3 regions of the Enterobacter sp. genome follow, and region 1 is predicted to be linked to each of the others. Evidence: predicted binding sites of a transcription regulator. Region 1 holds the regulator's gene; each other region holds the start of a gene.
What was found. Region 1 encodes sigma-54, which starts transcription at its own class of promoters, with help from an activator protein. Its sites were predicted from a motif close to GTTGGCACANNTTTCGCTNT; they were not measured.
Positions count from the first base shown of each region.

Region 2: the regulator sigma-54 is predicted to act here: its motif matches at 2,280-2,299, upstream of ACWYRJ_RS11645 (branched-chain amino acid ABC transporter substrate-binding protein).
Region 3: the regulator sigma-54 is predicted to act here: its motif matches at 2,767-2,786, upstream of glnK (P-II family nitrogen regulator).

Region 1 is NZ_CDRQYH010000008.1:76,878-81,902, reverse strand. Features, by position in the region: gene kdsC (3-deoxy-manno-octulosonate-8-phosphatase KdsC) at 1-137, shown strand, start outside; gene lptC (LPS export ABC transporter periplasmic protein LptC) at 134-709, shown strand; gene lptA (lipopolysaccharide ABC transporter substrate-binding protein LptA) at 678-1,232, shown strand; gene lptB (LPS export ABC transporter ATP-binding protein) at 1,239-1,964, shown strand; gene rpoN (RNA polymerase factor sigma-54) at 2,012-3,445, shown strand; gene hpf (ribosome hibernation promoting factor) at 3,468-3,755, shown strand; gene ptsN (PTS IIA-like nitrogen regulatory protein PtsN) at 3,838-4,329, shown strand; gene rapZ (RNase adapter RapZ) at 4,375-5,025, shown strand, end outside.
Region 2 is NZ_CDRQYH010000032.1:3,968-8,992, forward strand. Features, by position in the region: gene ACWYRJ_RS11640 (ABC transporter permease subunit) at 1-887, opposite strand, end outside; gene ACWYRJ_RS11645 (branched-chain amino acid ABC transporter substrate-binding protein) at 987-2,108, opposite strand; gene ACWYRJ_RS11650 (YecA/YgfB family protein) at 2,534-3,202, shown strand; gene tyrP (tyrosine transporter TyrP) at 3,234-4,445, opposite strand; gene ACWYRJ_RS11660 (hypothetical protein) at 4,675-5,016, shown strand.
Region 3 is NZ_CDRQYH010000007.1:71,139-76,163, forward strand. Features, by position in the region: gene tesB (acyl-CoA thioesterase II) at 96-956, shown strand; gene amtB (ammonium transporter AmtB) at 1,053-2,342, opposite strand; gene glnK (P-II family nitrogen regulator) at 2,378-2,716, opposite strand; gene ACWYRJ_RS04170 (SmdB family multidrug efflux ABC transporter permease/ATP-binding protein) at 2,939-4,720, opposite strand; gene ACWYRJ_RS04175 (SmdA family multidrug ABC transporter permease/ATP-binding protein) at 4,713-5,025, opposite strand, start outside.

The sequences.
Region 1 (5,025 bases):
ATGCGCATCCGCTGCTGATCCCGCGCGCTGACTACGTTACCCACATCAACGGGGGCCGTGGTGCCGTCCGTGAAGTCTGCGATCTGCTTTTGCTGGCGCAGGGCAAGCTTGATGAGGCCAAAGGGCAATCGATATGAGTAAAACCAGACGCTGGATTATCATTTTGCTTTCGCTAGTCGCACTGGTATTGATTGGCGTGAACCTTGCCGATCGCGACGATACGCAAACGGAAGTGGTTAACAATACCGATCCAACCTATAAAAGCGATCACAGCGAAACAGTGGTCTACAGCCCGGAAGGCGCGCTGAACTATCGCCTGATTGCCCAGCATGTTGAATATTTTTCAGATGACGGTATTTCGTGGTTTACCCAACCTGTGATGACCACATTCGATAAAGACAAAGTGCCGACGTGGTCAATTAAGTCAGATCGGGCCAAACTGACAAATGACCGTATGCTTTATCTGTACGGCCACGTTGAAGTCAACGCCCTGACCGCTGACTCGCAACTGCGAAAAATTACGACGGATAATGCCCAGATCAACCTGGTTACTCAGGACGTGACGTCGCAGGATCTGGTCACACTGTATGGCACAACATTTAATTCCAGCGGTTTGAGAATGCGCGGGAACTTACGCAGCAAGAACGCCGAGCTGATTGAAAAGGTTAGAACCTCCTATGAAATTCAAAACAAACAAACTCAGCCTTAAAGTAATTATCGCCAGCGCGATGCTGGCGACCAGTCTCCCCGCGCTTGCTGTAACGGGCGATACCGACCAGCCGATTCATATCGAGTCCGACACCCAGTCTCTCGATATGCAGGGTAACGTCGTCACCTTCACGGGTAACGTCGTCATGACCCAGGGCACCATCAAAATTAACGCTGACAAAGTGGTCGTTACCCGTCCGGGTGGCGAGCAGGGCAAAGAGATCATTGATGGTTACGGCAACCCGGCAACCTTCTACCAGATGCAGGACAACGGCAAGCCGGTGAAAGGCCGCGCCTCACATATGCACTACGAGCTGGCGAAGGACCTGGTTATCCTGACCGGAAACGCGTATCTGGAACAGCTGGACAGCAACATTACCGGCGACCAAATCACCTATCTGGTGAAAGAGCAAAAAATGCAGGCCTCCAGCGAGAAAGGTAAACGCGTCACGACCGTACTGGTTCCGTCGCAGCTGCAGGACAAAGGCAAGGGCCAGGCCCCGGCACAGAAGAAGAGTAACTAATCCGTTATGGCAACATTAACTGCAAAAAACCTCGCGAAGGCCTATAAGGGCCGCCGTGTCGTAGAAGATGTCAGTTTGACCGTCAACTCTGGCGAAATCGTGGGGCTGCTTGGCCCTAACGGTGCGGGTAAAACGACAACCTTCTACATGGTCGTTGGCATTGTGCCGCGCGATGCCGGCAACATAATCATTGACGATGAAGACATCAGTCTTCTGCCGCTTCACGCGCGCGCGCGTCGCGGGATCGGCTATCTGCCGCAGGAAGCCTCCATTTTCCGTCGACTTAGCGTTTACGACAACCTGATGGCGGTCCTGCAAATTCGTAACGATCTGACCAGCGAACAGCGTCAGGATCGTGCCAACGAGCTGATGGAAGAGTTCCACATTGAGCATCTGCGCGACAGCCTCGGTCAGGCACTCTCCGGGGGCGAACGCCGTCGCGTTGAGATCGCGCGTGCGCTGGCCGCAAACCCTAAATTTATCCTTCTGGATGAACCGTTTGCGGGTGTTGACCCGATCTCGGTTATCGACATTAAACGTATCATTGAACACCTGCGCGACAGCGGGCTTGGCGTACTGATCACCGACCACAACGTCCGTGAAACGCTGGCCGTATGTGAACGCGCGTATATTGTGAGCCAGGGCAATCTGATCGCCCACGGTACGCCGCAGCAGATCCTCGAAGACGATCATGTTAAGCGCGTCTATCTTGGGGAAGACTTCAGACTCTGATAGGGTAGAGGTAACGTAACGCCGAACCGGAGAAAAATGCTCTGAACATGAAGCAAGGTTTGCAATTAAGGCTCAGCCAACAACTGGCGATGACGCCGCAGCTACAGCAGGCAATTCGCCTGTTGCAACTGTCCACGTTAGAACTTCAGCAGGAGCTCCAGCAGGCGCTGGACAGCAACCCCCTGCTGGAACAAACCGATCTTCATGACGAGGTAGATACCCAGCAATCGCAGGATACAGAAGCGCTCGATACCGCCGACGCACTCGAACAAAAAGAGATGCCCGACGAGCTTCCGCTGGATGCCAGCTGGGATGAAATCTACACCGCCGGAACGCCTTCCGGTACGCGTGCTGACTACCAGGATGATGAGCTACCGGTCTATCAGGGAGAAACCACCCAGTCGCTGCAGGATTACCTGATGTGGCAGGTGGAACTCACTCCCTTCTCCGATACCGACCGCGCGATTGCCACCTCAATTGTCGATGCCGTTGACGACACCGGCTATTTGACCGTCACGCTTGACGATATTCTGGAAAGCATGGGCGACGAAGAGATAGAGCTTGAGGAAGTTGAAGCCGTTCTGAAGCGCATCCAGCGTTTCGATCCGGTAGGCGTAGCCGCAAAAGATCTGCGCGACTGCCTGCTGATCCAGCTTTCTCAGTTCAGCAAAGAGACGCCATGGCTCGACGAGGCGCGCGTGATCATCAGCGATCACCTGGATCTGCTGGCGAACCACGATTTCCGCACCCTGATGCGCGTCACGCGCCTGAAAGAAGATGTGCTGAAAGAAGCGGTGAATCTGATCCAGTCACTCGATCCACGCCCGGGACAATCAATCCAGACCAGCGAGCCTGAGTACGTTATTCCGGACGTGCTGGTCAGAAAACACAATGGCCGCTGGGTCGTTGAGCTGAATTCAGACAGCATCCCTCGCCTGCAAATCAACCAGCAGTATGCCTCCATGTGCACCAGCGTGCGTAACGACTCCGACAATCAATATATTCGTAGCAATCTTCAGGAAGCGCGATGGCTGATCAAAAGTCTTGAGAGCCGAAATGATACGCTGCTACGCGTCAGCCGCTGTATTGTCGAACAGCAGCAGGCTTTCTTTGAGCAGGGCGAAGAGTATATGAAACCGATGGTGCTGGCGGATATCGCCCAGGCCGTCGAGATGCATGAATCAACCATTTCCCGTGTCACCACGCAGAAGTATCTGCACAGTCCACGCGGTATTTTTGAGCTTAAGTATTTCTTCTCCAGCCATGTGAATACCGAGGGCGGCGGTGAAGCGTCGTCAACGGCCATTCGTGCCCTGGTGAAGAAGTTGATCGCCGCGGAGAACCCCGCGAAGCCGCTAAGCGACAGTAAGTTAACCACCATGCTGTCCGATCAGGGTATTATGGTGGCACGTCGTACTGTTGCGAAGTATCGAGAGTCTTTATCCATTCCGCCGTCCAACCAGCGTAAACAGCTGGTCTGACACAACCGATAAGGAAGACACTATGCAGCTCAACATCACTGGACAAAACGTCGAAATTACTGAGGCTTTACGCGAATTCGTGAACGCGAAGTTTGCAAAACTCGAGCAGTATTTCGAAAGGATCAATCAGGTCTATATTGTGTTGAAAGTGGAGAAAGTGACTCATATCTCGGATGCCACCCTGCATGTTAACGGGGGTGAACTGCATGCCAGTGCGGAAGGGCAAGACATGTACGCTGCTATCGACGGCTTGATTGATAAGCTTGCGCGACAGCTCAATAAACATAAAGATAAACTGAAACAACACTAATTGTCCGGGCAGTTAACGGGTGCAGGACGGCCTGTTGTGAAACACAACAGGCCATTTGTACAGTTAGCGCTTAGGTGAAATTATGATGAACAACGATTCCGCTCTTCAACTGAGCAATGTCCTTAACCAGGAATGTACCCGCAGTGCGGTTCACTGCCAGAGCAAAAAACGTGCGCTGGAGATCATCAGTGAACTGGCTGCTAAACAGCTGGGCCTGCCGCCGCAGGTGGTGTTCGAAGCGATTCTGACCCGTGAAAAAATGGGCAGTACCGGTATCGGCAACGGCATCGCGATCCCGCACGGCAAACTGGAAGAGGATACCCTGCGTGCCGTTGGTGTGTTTGTGCAGCTTGAAACACCCATCGCCTTCGATGCCATTGATAACCAGCCCGTCGATCTCCTTTTCGCGCTGCTGGTGCCTGCCGATCAGACGAAAACCCACCTGCATACGCTGTCGCTGGTCGCAAAACGTCTGGCCGATAAAACTATTTGCCGTCGACTGCGCTCGGCCCAAAGTGATGAAGAGCTCTACCAAATTATCACTGAAGCAGAAGGCAATCAGGATGATGCATAACCAGGAGATGGCCTTCACATCTGTTGTCCTGAGGAGAAACGGAACATGGTGCTGATGATTGTCAGTGGCCGTTCAGGGTCGGGGAAATCCGTTGCTCTGCGCGCGCTGGAAGACATGGGTTTTTACTGCGTTGATAACCTGCCGGTCGTGTTGTTGCCCGATCTGGCCCGCACGCTTGCGGAGAGACAAACCTCTGCAGCCGTCAGTATCGACGTCCGTAACATGCCTGAATCGCCAGAGATCTTCGAACAGGCCATGAGCAACCTGCCTGACACGTTCTCGCCTCAGCTGCTGTTCCTTGATGCAGACCGCAATACGCTAATCCGTCGCTACAGCGATACCCGTCGCTTGCACCCGCTTTCCAGTAAGAATCTCTCTCTGGAGAGTGCTATCGATGAAGAGAGCGACCTGCTGGAGCCACTGCGTTCTCGTGCAGACCTGATTGTCGACACCTCTGAGATGTCCGTTCACGAGCTGGCAGAAATGCTGCGCACCCGGTTATTGGGTAAACGCGAGCGTGAACTGACGATGGTGTTCGAATCCTTTGGCTTCAAGCACGGTATCCCGATTGATGCGGATTATGTTTTCGACGTGCGCTTCCTGCCGAACCCGCACTGGGATCCGAAGCTGCGTCCCATGACAGGCCTGGACAAACCCGTCGCGGCCTTCCTCGACAGGCACACAGAAGTACACAAT
Region 2 (5,025 bases), on a different contig from region 1:
AGCAGTCCCTGGGGACGGAAAATAAGGATCATGACCAGCAGGCCGAACGAGAAGACGTCTTTATAGTCCGAGTTCACCATGCCCGAAAACTGGGCTTCCGCCACGCCCAGGATAAGGCCACCGAGCATGGCGCCAGGGAGGGAGCCGATGCCGCCGAGTACCGCCGCCGTAAAGGCTTTTATACCGATCACGAACCCGACGTAGAAATCAAAGGTGCCGTAGTTCATGGTGATCAGCACCCCCGCCAGGCCCGCCATCGCTGCGCCGATAACAAAGACAAGCGAAATAATCCGGTCGGTGTTAATCCCCAGAATGGAGGCCATCTTACGATCCTGCTGGACCGCGCGGCACATTCGCCCCAGCCGGGTACGATTGATTATCCAGGTGAGCACCAGCATGCCGGCAAACGAGGCCACCAGAATAAACACTTTGGTGTAGGTTATCTGCACGAACCCGTCGCCCAGATGCAGGCGAATCACGCCGTCCAGCATGGTCGGCACCCCTTGCTGGCGCGGGCCCTGGCTCAGCTGCGCGTAGTTTTGCAGGATAAGCGATATCCCGATGGCGGAGATCAGCGGTGCCAGGCGCGTGGAGTTGCGCAGCGGCTTATAGGCGATACGCTCGATGGTCCAGCCGTACACCCCGGTGACCACAATGGTGAACACCAGCGTGCCGAGGATCAGCAGCGGGAAGGACTGCAGGCCGAAGAATGAGAGCAGCGCCAGGCCAATGGCGCAGAGATAGGCGGAAATCATATACACTTCGCCGTGGGCGAAATTAATCATGCCGATAATGCCGTACACCATGGTGTAGCCGATGGCGATCAGGCCGTAGACGGAACCCAGCGTTAAGCCATTGATTAACTGTTGCAGGAAGAATGTACTCATCTTAGCGCGCTCGTTTTATAGGCTGCGCGAGCCGCGCAGCCTGATGTTTATTACGCGCCGACGGGCGAGCCCATCGACGTTGAGCGTGACTCCGTCCCGTTACTCCACTTCCTTATATTTTCCTTTGTCGTCCCACTGGTAAACCACGTAGTCAGAGACTTTCAGATCGCCTTTGCTGTCCCAGGCTTTTTTGCCCATCACCGTGTCAACGGAATTGGCCTTCAGCCACTCGCTGGCTTTGGCAGAGTCCTTGCCGCCGGTGGCCTTGAAGGCCGCGGCAATCGCCTGTACCGAGGCGTAGGAGTACAGGGTGTAACCTTCCGGCTCGAATTTACCGGCGCGGAATTTCTCGATTACCGCTTTGCCGTCCGGGATCAGGCGCGGATCTTTACCGAAGGTCATGTAAATGCCATTGGTATATTGCGGGCCGCCCGCCGCGGTCACCATCTCTTCGTTGACGATACAGTCCCCGGAGAAGAATTTCGCCTGCACGCCCTGCTCACGCATCTGGCGAACCAGCGGGCCGGCTTCCGGATGACAGCCCCCGAAGAACACGACGTCCGGTTTTTGCGCGCCGATCTTGGTGACCAGCGCGTTAAAGTCTTTTTCACCGCGGGATAACCCTTCGTACATCACATCCTGAACCCCGCGTTTCGCCAGCGCCGCTTTGGTGGCGTCAGCCAGACCCTGACCATAGGTGTCTTTGTCGTGAATAATCACCACGCGCTTGGCTTTCAGCTTGTCGATGATGAAGTCGCTGGCAACCTGGCCCTGCTGGTCGTCGCGGCCGCACATGCGGAACATGTCGCTCATACCGCGTTCGGTAATCAGCGGGTTAGTGGAGCCGGGGGTAATCGCAATAATGCCCGCGTCGCTATACACCTCGGAGGCGGGCATGGTGGAAGAGGAGCAGAAATGGCCGACCACGGCGTTGACTTTATCCTGGTCAACTAAACGGTTAGCGACGGCCACGGCCTGCTTGGGCTCGCAGGCATCATCCCCCTGAACCAGTTTGATCTTCTCGCCGTTAATGCCGCCTGCGGCATTAATGTCTTCAGCGGCCTGCGTTGCGCCGTGCCAGTACTGATCGCCATAGGTGGCATTCGGACCCGTGAACGGCCCGGCCACGCCAATCACAATATCTGCCCGGGCGGAAAACGCCGTCACCAGGCAACCGGCCAACACAAGAGAAAGAGGAGTTCTGATAAATTTCAGCGACATTATAATGTTCCTTAGCAAAGAGGTTTTTGCACCACGGTGTAAACCCGAACGCCCGACGGCGCAGCCAATCCGAAACACGAGCAAGAACAAAATGCACTAAACGAACAAGATACAGACGGCATCCTGCATATTACGGCGAGATTTCCCTGCGCAGAGACGCGCGAAGAACGTTAAGCAAAAACGTTGCCAGAATGGCTAACCCATTGACGGGCATGTGACATGTTTGAGTATAGAGCGCCGCGTTATGCCGCCTTAGGGGAGGAGAAGAAATTACAGCGGAGATCACATATCGTTAACAATAAAGCCCATAAGTTGTGCAAAGGTCACGGTTTGCACGTTTTTGCAGCAATAAAGACCTAAACTTCACCCCGGAGAGGGGTGAGATATGTGTTAGGATCGTTTCCTTTTTTGCAGGAGTATCAGCGATGACTGAAGGCCCATTGAATGAAAGCGAAATGGCGTGGCTTGAAGAGACGTTAATGTCTTACGGTCATGATGACGCGTCCGTGATTGACGTGTCCGAACTGGACGGCATGCTTACCGCAGTGCTTTCCGGTCCTGTTGTCGTTGAGCCAGATGCCTGGCTGGTGGCGGTGTGGGGGGGCGAGAAGTACATTCCGCGCTGGAAAAACGATCGTGAGATGAACCGTTTTATCGATCTCTGCTTTAAGCACATGAACGATATTGCCGAGCGTCTGAGCGAATACCCGGATCAGTTCGAACCGATGTTTGGCTATAACGACGTGGACGGCGAGAGCTATACCGTGGTGGAAGAGTGGTGCTATGGCTACATGCGCGGCGTGGCGCTGACGGACTGGTCTGCCTTGCCGGAAGCCCTGAAGGCCGATCTTGATGTGATTGCGCTGCACGGGACGGAAGAGAACAGCGAAAAGCTGGATGAACTGTCCGAAGAAGAATATATCGCAAGCATCGAGAGCATCCAGCCTGCGGCACTGCGCCTGTATAATTACTGGGTAAACAACCCGCAGCAGCCGGAAGCGAAGAAGCCGATTGTGAACGGCACGAAAGTCGGGCGTAACGATCCGTGTCCTTGCGGCAGCGGGAAGAAGTTTAAGAGCTGCTGTTTGCACTGATAAAAAAGGGGCTGATGACAGCCCCTTTTATTCAACCCACTTCCGGCAGCATCCCTGCTGCAATCAACACCTGCACCAGAATAATCACCACCCCGCAGCCAAACACAACGCACAGCAGCGGTTTTCCCCCCGCCACGCGGTACCCCTGCTGAGAGTGCTGCTGACGGCTTTTCCATGCCAGCAGGGAGGGGAGGAGGAGGGCAAGGATCGAGAGCGCTACCCCTGCGTACCCCAGCGCCATCACAAACCCGCGTGGGTAAAACAGCGCGAACGCCAGCGGCGGCAGGAAGGTGATTGCGCCCGTCTGTAACCGTCCCGCGGCGGTATTACGACGCTGGAACAGGTCGGCCAGGTAATCAAACAGGCCGAGCGCCACGCCCAGGAACGAGGTTGCCAGCGCCAGGTCGGCAAACAGGTGTACCGCCAGCTCAACGTGCGGGGAGGTGACGACCTCGCGCAGGGCGAGCAGAAAACCGTTCAGGCCAGCGTGTTGCGCCATGAGCCCAATAAAGGTTGAAGAGTCAATGCTGCCCAGCGTTACCAACTGCCAGAAAATATAGGCGATCAGCGGGATCGCGCTGCCGATAACAAAAACGCGGCGCAGCTTGCGGATATCGCCGTTCATATAGCTGACGATGCTCGGCACGCTGCCGTGGAAGCCAAACGAGGTGAAAATGACCGGGATAGCGGAGAGCGCCAGACCTTTTTCCAGCGGCAGCGTAAGCAGGTTGACCTTGTGCACGTGCGGGGCCAGCAGCACCAGCATGATAATGAGGAAGAGAATTTTGGCGCTGAACAGAAAGCGGTTAAACAGATCGACCAGCGACGTTCCCACGCAGACCACGCCGCCGCCGATGAGTGCAAAGAAGATGGCGCCCGTTGCAGGGGTAATGTCAGAGCCAAACCAGTCGTTGACGCTGGAGGCAATCAATTCCCCAGCGCCGCTAATGTAAGCGGCGGTCAGGGCGTACATCAGGAACATCATGCTAAAGCCGGTTATCCACTGGCCGTAGCGTCCCAGATAGCGCGCCGCAAGCGAACCCAGACCGGTGTCAGCGGGCACGTGCTGGTAAACCTCAAGCAGCAGCAGGGCGGTGTAACACATCAGCGCCCAGAGCGTTCCCAGCAGCAGCAGGGTCATGCCAAATCCCACGCCCGCGGCCGCCAGTGGCATTGCCAGCATTCCTGCGCCAATCGTCGTTCCGGCGACGATAAAAATACTTCCCAGGGTTCTGTTTTTCACGCTTTCCTCTACAACGATGCTTAACCGCGACAAAATCTGCGGCGCAGAGTAAGGGAAAAGCCGTAGTTCGTCAAATCACCGTTACAACTAGTGTAATGAATGGTTTACGAAATGATGACCCTCTGATCCTTTATAGGCCTCTGCCTACTTCATAAGGGCAATGTTGCTGCGCGACGTTCCGGCGTAACGTAAACAATAAGTATAAATTATCAAATTAAGTGAGGGTTTTATGGCAGGTGAGAATCCTTTTACCGCGGCGTGGAGTCGGGGAGGTAACCTGTTGTGCCATGGCCACTGGATAATCAGCTGGCAGAACCAGCCCCTGAATCTTCCCGAGTCCCGTTGCGAAAAGGATATGGGCACCTGGGGGATCTATTCGGTTATCGATCCTGAAGATGAAACCTTTGCGCAAGGCTTACAGGAAGATGAGTGGATAATCGAGAATGTCGACTGGTTAACGGATATGTTCTTCGAGGTGGGTATTCCGCTCGAGACGGCCAGCTACCGCTATTTTTACCAGGCCGTGAATCCCCACGACTGGCGCTGCACCAGCTGTGCGGGGTGTATGTAAATTAACGCG
Region 3 (5,025 bases), on a different contig from region 1:
CGTGCCGATATTCAGATTATTCTACCCATCGGACCACTTTCATTTCTGCGTTATACTCTGCCTATCTTTCGCTGCGGCGTTTATTGAGGACAACTATGAGTCAGGCACTGAACAATCTGCTGACATTACTAAATCTGGAAAAAATTGAGGAAGGACTCTTTCGCGGACAGAGCGAAGATCTCGGCTTACGCCAGGTATTCGGGGGGCAAGTCGTCGGACAGGCACTGTACGCAGCAAAGGAGACTGTCCCGGCAGACCGTCTGGTGCATTCATTCCACAGCTACTTCTTACGCCCTGGCGATAGCGCAAAACCGATTGTGTATGACGTTGAAGTTCTGCGAGACGGCAACAGCTTCAGCGCGCGCCGCGTAGCGGCCATTCAGAGCGGCAAGCCGATCTTTTACATGACGGCCTCTTTCCAGGCGCCGGAGCCGGGCTACGAGCATCAGAAAGTGATGCCCCCGGCTCCGTCACCTGACTCTTTAAAATCAGAGACGGATATTGCTCGCGCGCTGGCGCATCTGCTTCCCCCTCAGGTCAAAGAGAAGTTTCTCTGCGATAAGCCGCTGGAGATCCGCCCGGTTGAGTTCCACAACCCGATGAAAGGCCATACCGCCGAGCCGAAACGCCAGGTTTGGATCCGTGCCAACGAGACCGTGCCGGAAGATTTCCGCGTCCATCAGTATCTGCTGGGCTATGCGTCTGACTTCAACTTCCTGCCGGTGGCGCTGCAGCCGCACGGCGTTGGTTTCCTGGAAAAAGGGATGCAGGTCGCGACGATCGATCACTCCATGTGGTTCCACCGTCCGTTCAACATGAATGAGTGGCTGCTTTACAGCGTGGAGAGCACGTCAGCGTCGAGCGCACGCGGATTTGTGCGTGGAGAATTTTATACTCAGGACGGCGTGCTGGTCGCTTCGACGGTGCAGGAAGGGGTGATGCGTAATCGCGGGTGATTGTGTGCGGCCTGATGCCCTCCCCCTGACCCTCTCCCACCGGGAGAGGGAATACACATTAAAAACGGCAACCTCTGGTTGCCGTTTTGCTGTTTATCAGGCGTTATACGCATTCTCGCCGTGGCTGTTAACGTCCAGACCTTCGCGCTCCTGCTCTTCCGGTACGCGCAGACCCACCGTCATATCCGCCAGCTTATAGCCAATGAAGGCCACAACGGCAGACCAGACAACGGTGATAGCTATACTTTCCAGCTGCACCAGCACCTGATGAACCATGGTGACACCTTCCGCGTAACCCACGCCACCGAGCGATTTCGCCGCGAAGATACCGGTCATGATACAACCGACTATGCCGCACACGCCGTGCACGCCGAATACATCGCATGGGTCGTCGACGCGCAGCACACGTTTCAGTGCGGTCACGCCCCACAGACCCGCCAGACCCGAGACCAGGCCAACCAGCAGCGCACCGCCGACACCGACATAACCACACGCAGGCGTAATACCGACCAGACCGGCGATGGCACCCGAACAGGCACCCAGCAGAGAAGGTTTACCGCGTACCGCCCACTCGCCAAACACCCAGGAGAGAATCGCACCCGCCGTGGCAACAACGGTGTTCACGAAGGCCAGCGCGGCGATTTCGTTGGCCGCACTCGCAGAGCCGGCGTTAAAGCCAAACCAGCCAAAGTAGAGGATCGCAGTACCGGTAAACACCATCGGCAGGTTGTGCGGTTTAAACGCTTCTTTACCGAAGCCCACGCGTTTGCCAATCAGGTAGGCCCCCACCAGACCCGCTACCGCGGCGTTGATGTGTACAACGGTACCGCCCGCGAAGTCCAGCGCACCATGGGTTGCCAGCAGACCGCCCCCCCAGACCATGTGCGCAATCGGCACATAGGAGAGCGTCATCCAGACCACTACGAAGATCAGAACAGCAGAGAAACGAATACGCTCCGCCAGCGCGCCCACAATAAGCCCGACGGTAATACAGGCGAAGGAGCCCTGGAACGCCACGTGAATATACTGATAGAAGCTGCCCATCAGCGCGGTCAGCTCAATATTTTTCAGCATCACCCAGTCGAAGTTACCAAAGAACGCGTTGCCCGTACCGAACGCCAGCGAGTAACCGTAAACCACCCACAGCACGCAGACCAGCGCAAACGTCACGGCAACCTGCGTCAGCATGGAGAGAACGTTTTTGCCACGGATCAGGCCGCCGTAGAACAGCGCAATGCCCGGAATGGACATGAAAAGCACCAGCGCGGTGCTGATCATCATAAAGGCGTTATCGGCTTTATCAGCCACCGCAGGGGCAGCAGCCAGCGCCAGGCCCGGCAGCAGCGCCAGCGAACCCAGACCCGTTTTAAGTGTTGCTATCTTCATTTTCTCGATCCCTATCACTGTGTGCCAGGCGTTATTTACAATGCCGCTTCGTCAGATTCGCCGGTACGGATGCGAATGACGCGCTGCAGTTCGGCAACGAAAATTTTGCCGTCGCCAATTTTGCCGGTGTAGGCCGCTTTGCTAATGACATCAATGACTTCATCAAGCTGATCGTCAGCAATCGCGACATCAATTTTTACTTTTGGCAGAAAGTTAACGCTGTATTCCGCCCCGCGATAAAGCTCGGCATGACCCTTCTGACGACCAAAGCCTTTCACTTCGGTGACAGTCAGTCCCTGAATACCCATTGAAGACAACGCTTCACGCACGTCTTCGAGTTTGAATGGTTTGATTACAACCGTAACCAGCTTCATAGATCCCCTCCAGTCAGAATTCGGTAATGGCCGTAGCTTACGCAGAAGGTATTGCAAGGGATGTGCCAGAAATGCAAACGGGGGGGGGAACGGCGGCGCACAGAGCATTACACGGCCTTGATAAACGAACTGGTGAAAAAAAACGCACCATGCCGGTGCATGGTGCGTTTCAGTTTTGCACCAACAGGAATGACTGTTAGTGCGCCGCCTCATTTTGGTGCATCAGGCGCTAAGCGACTCTTCATCGCGCACGCTGGCCGCCAGCTCTTCGCCCGCCAGCTGCAGCTGGTACATCTGCCAGTAGCGCCCTTTTGCTTCCAGCAGTTCACGGTGGGTACCACGTTCAACGGCCTGTCCGCGATGTAGCACCAGAATGGTATCGGCATCGACGATGGTGGAAAGACGGTGGGCAATCACCACCAGCGTCGTATGGTCGCGTACGGCGGAGAGTGCCTGCTGGATGGCCTGCTCGGTGCCGGAGTCAATACTGGCAGTGGCTTCATCCAGAATCAGGATCTGCGGCGTTTCAATCAGCACCCGCGCCAGCGCCAGGAGCTGCTTTTGCCCGACAGAGAGATTATTCCCCTGCTCGCCCAGCCTGGTATTTATCCCATCGCTAAACCCGCGCGCAAGCTCTGCCAGCTGCACTTTTTCCAGCACGTCCCAGACCTGTCCCTGAGTGTAGTCTCGTCCCAGAGTCACGTTGGCGTAGAAGGTATCGGCCAGCACGACCGGATCCTGTTGCACCATCGCGACGCCTTTACGCAACACGGTGTGGCTGAGAGACGCGAGCGGGCGCCCGTCGAGGCGGATTTCGCCGCGCGTGACCGGGTAATAGCCCATCAACAGGCTGGCTAGCGTGCTCTTACCGCTGCCGGTATGCCCCACCAGCGCCACGAAACCGCGCGACGGAACGTCAAGCGTGATGTCCTGCAGCACCAGCCGATCTTCGCGATAGGCAAACGATACGTTATCAAAGGCGATAGTCCCGCTTTGCAGAGGTTGCTCGTCATTGCCGTAGGCCTGACGCGGCCTGTCCATCAGCTCAAACACGCGCTCACCGGCGACCACCGCCTGCTGCAACATCGATTGCTGGGTGGTGAGCTCGATCAACGGCTCGTTAAGGCGTCCCAGATAGCTAATAAAGGCGTACAGCACGCCCACCTCAATCGTACCGTTTGAGCTCAGCCCAAAGAGCATCAGCAGCCCGCAAAGCACCAGCGCCGAGAAAAGGCTCAGCAGCGGACGCAGCAGGAAACCATCAAGCCGCAGCGTCTGCATACGCGCCATATAGTGCGAACGGCTGGCTTCCCCCATGCGTTCGCCAAAGCGGGCCTGCTGGCGGAACTGCTGGATGACGCTCATGCCGTTAATCACTTCGTTGAAGCCATCGTTGATGTCGGCCAGATAGGCGCGAACCCGGCGCACAATCGGCGTGCTGTAACGCTGGTAAATCACCATGACGATCAACACCGCCGGGAAGATGGTGATCGCCACCAGCGCCATACGCCAGTCAAGGCTGAACATCGCAACCAGCATCGCGCCAATCAGCGCCGCGCTGCGCAATACGGTCGCCACAACGGTGACGTACAGATCGCGGATCACCTCGGTATCGTTGGTCACGCGCGAAATTACCTGCCCAACCGGCTGGATATCAAACTCGCTGAGCGGCTGGCGAAGCGCCGCGTCCATCACATCCGTACGCAGCTGCTGAACAACGCCCACGGCAGCACGGTTAAACAGCAGCGACTGAGCATAGTGCAGCCCTGCCGCCGCCAGCTGAAGGCCAACGTAGGCCACGCCTAACCCCGCCACCAGCCCCAGGGGCAGATAGCTTTTGGCGACCATATTGTCGATGAAGTAGCTAATGAGCAAAGGACCGCTCACTTCAGCAATCGCCGCAATCCAGAGTAAAAGCACGGCAACGGAGAGCGGTTTACGCCACGGCGAGCCGTAGGCCAGCAGACGTTTGAGCGTCGGCCACATCGTTCCGAGCTTACGCATTGGCGGCCTCCTCATCTTCTTCCGGCGCATCGTCCAGCGCCGCCTCAAGCTGTTGATAGCGGTACATATCGCGATACCAGCCCGGCTGCTCGGCAAGCGTTTCATGCTGCCCGCGCTGGGCAATGTGCCCGTGCTGCAAGACCAGAATTTCGCTGGCTTCGGTTAGCGCAGACAAACGGTGGGCGCTGATAATGACCGTGCGTCCGTCGCCCCACTGGCGCAGGTTATGCAGAATTTGATGCTCGGTACGGCCGTCCACGGCGGAAAGTGCATCATCCAGAATCAGGATTTCAGCATTCAGCAGC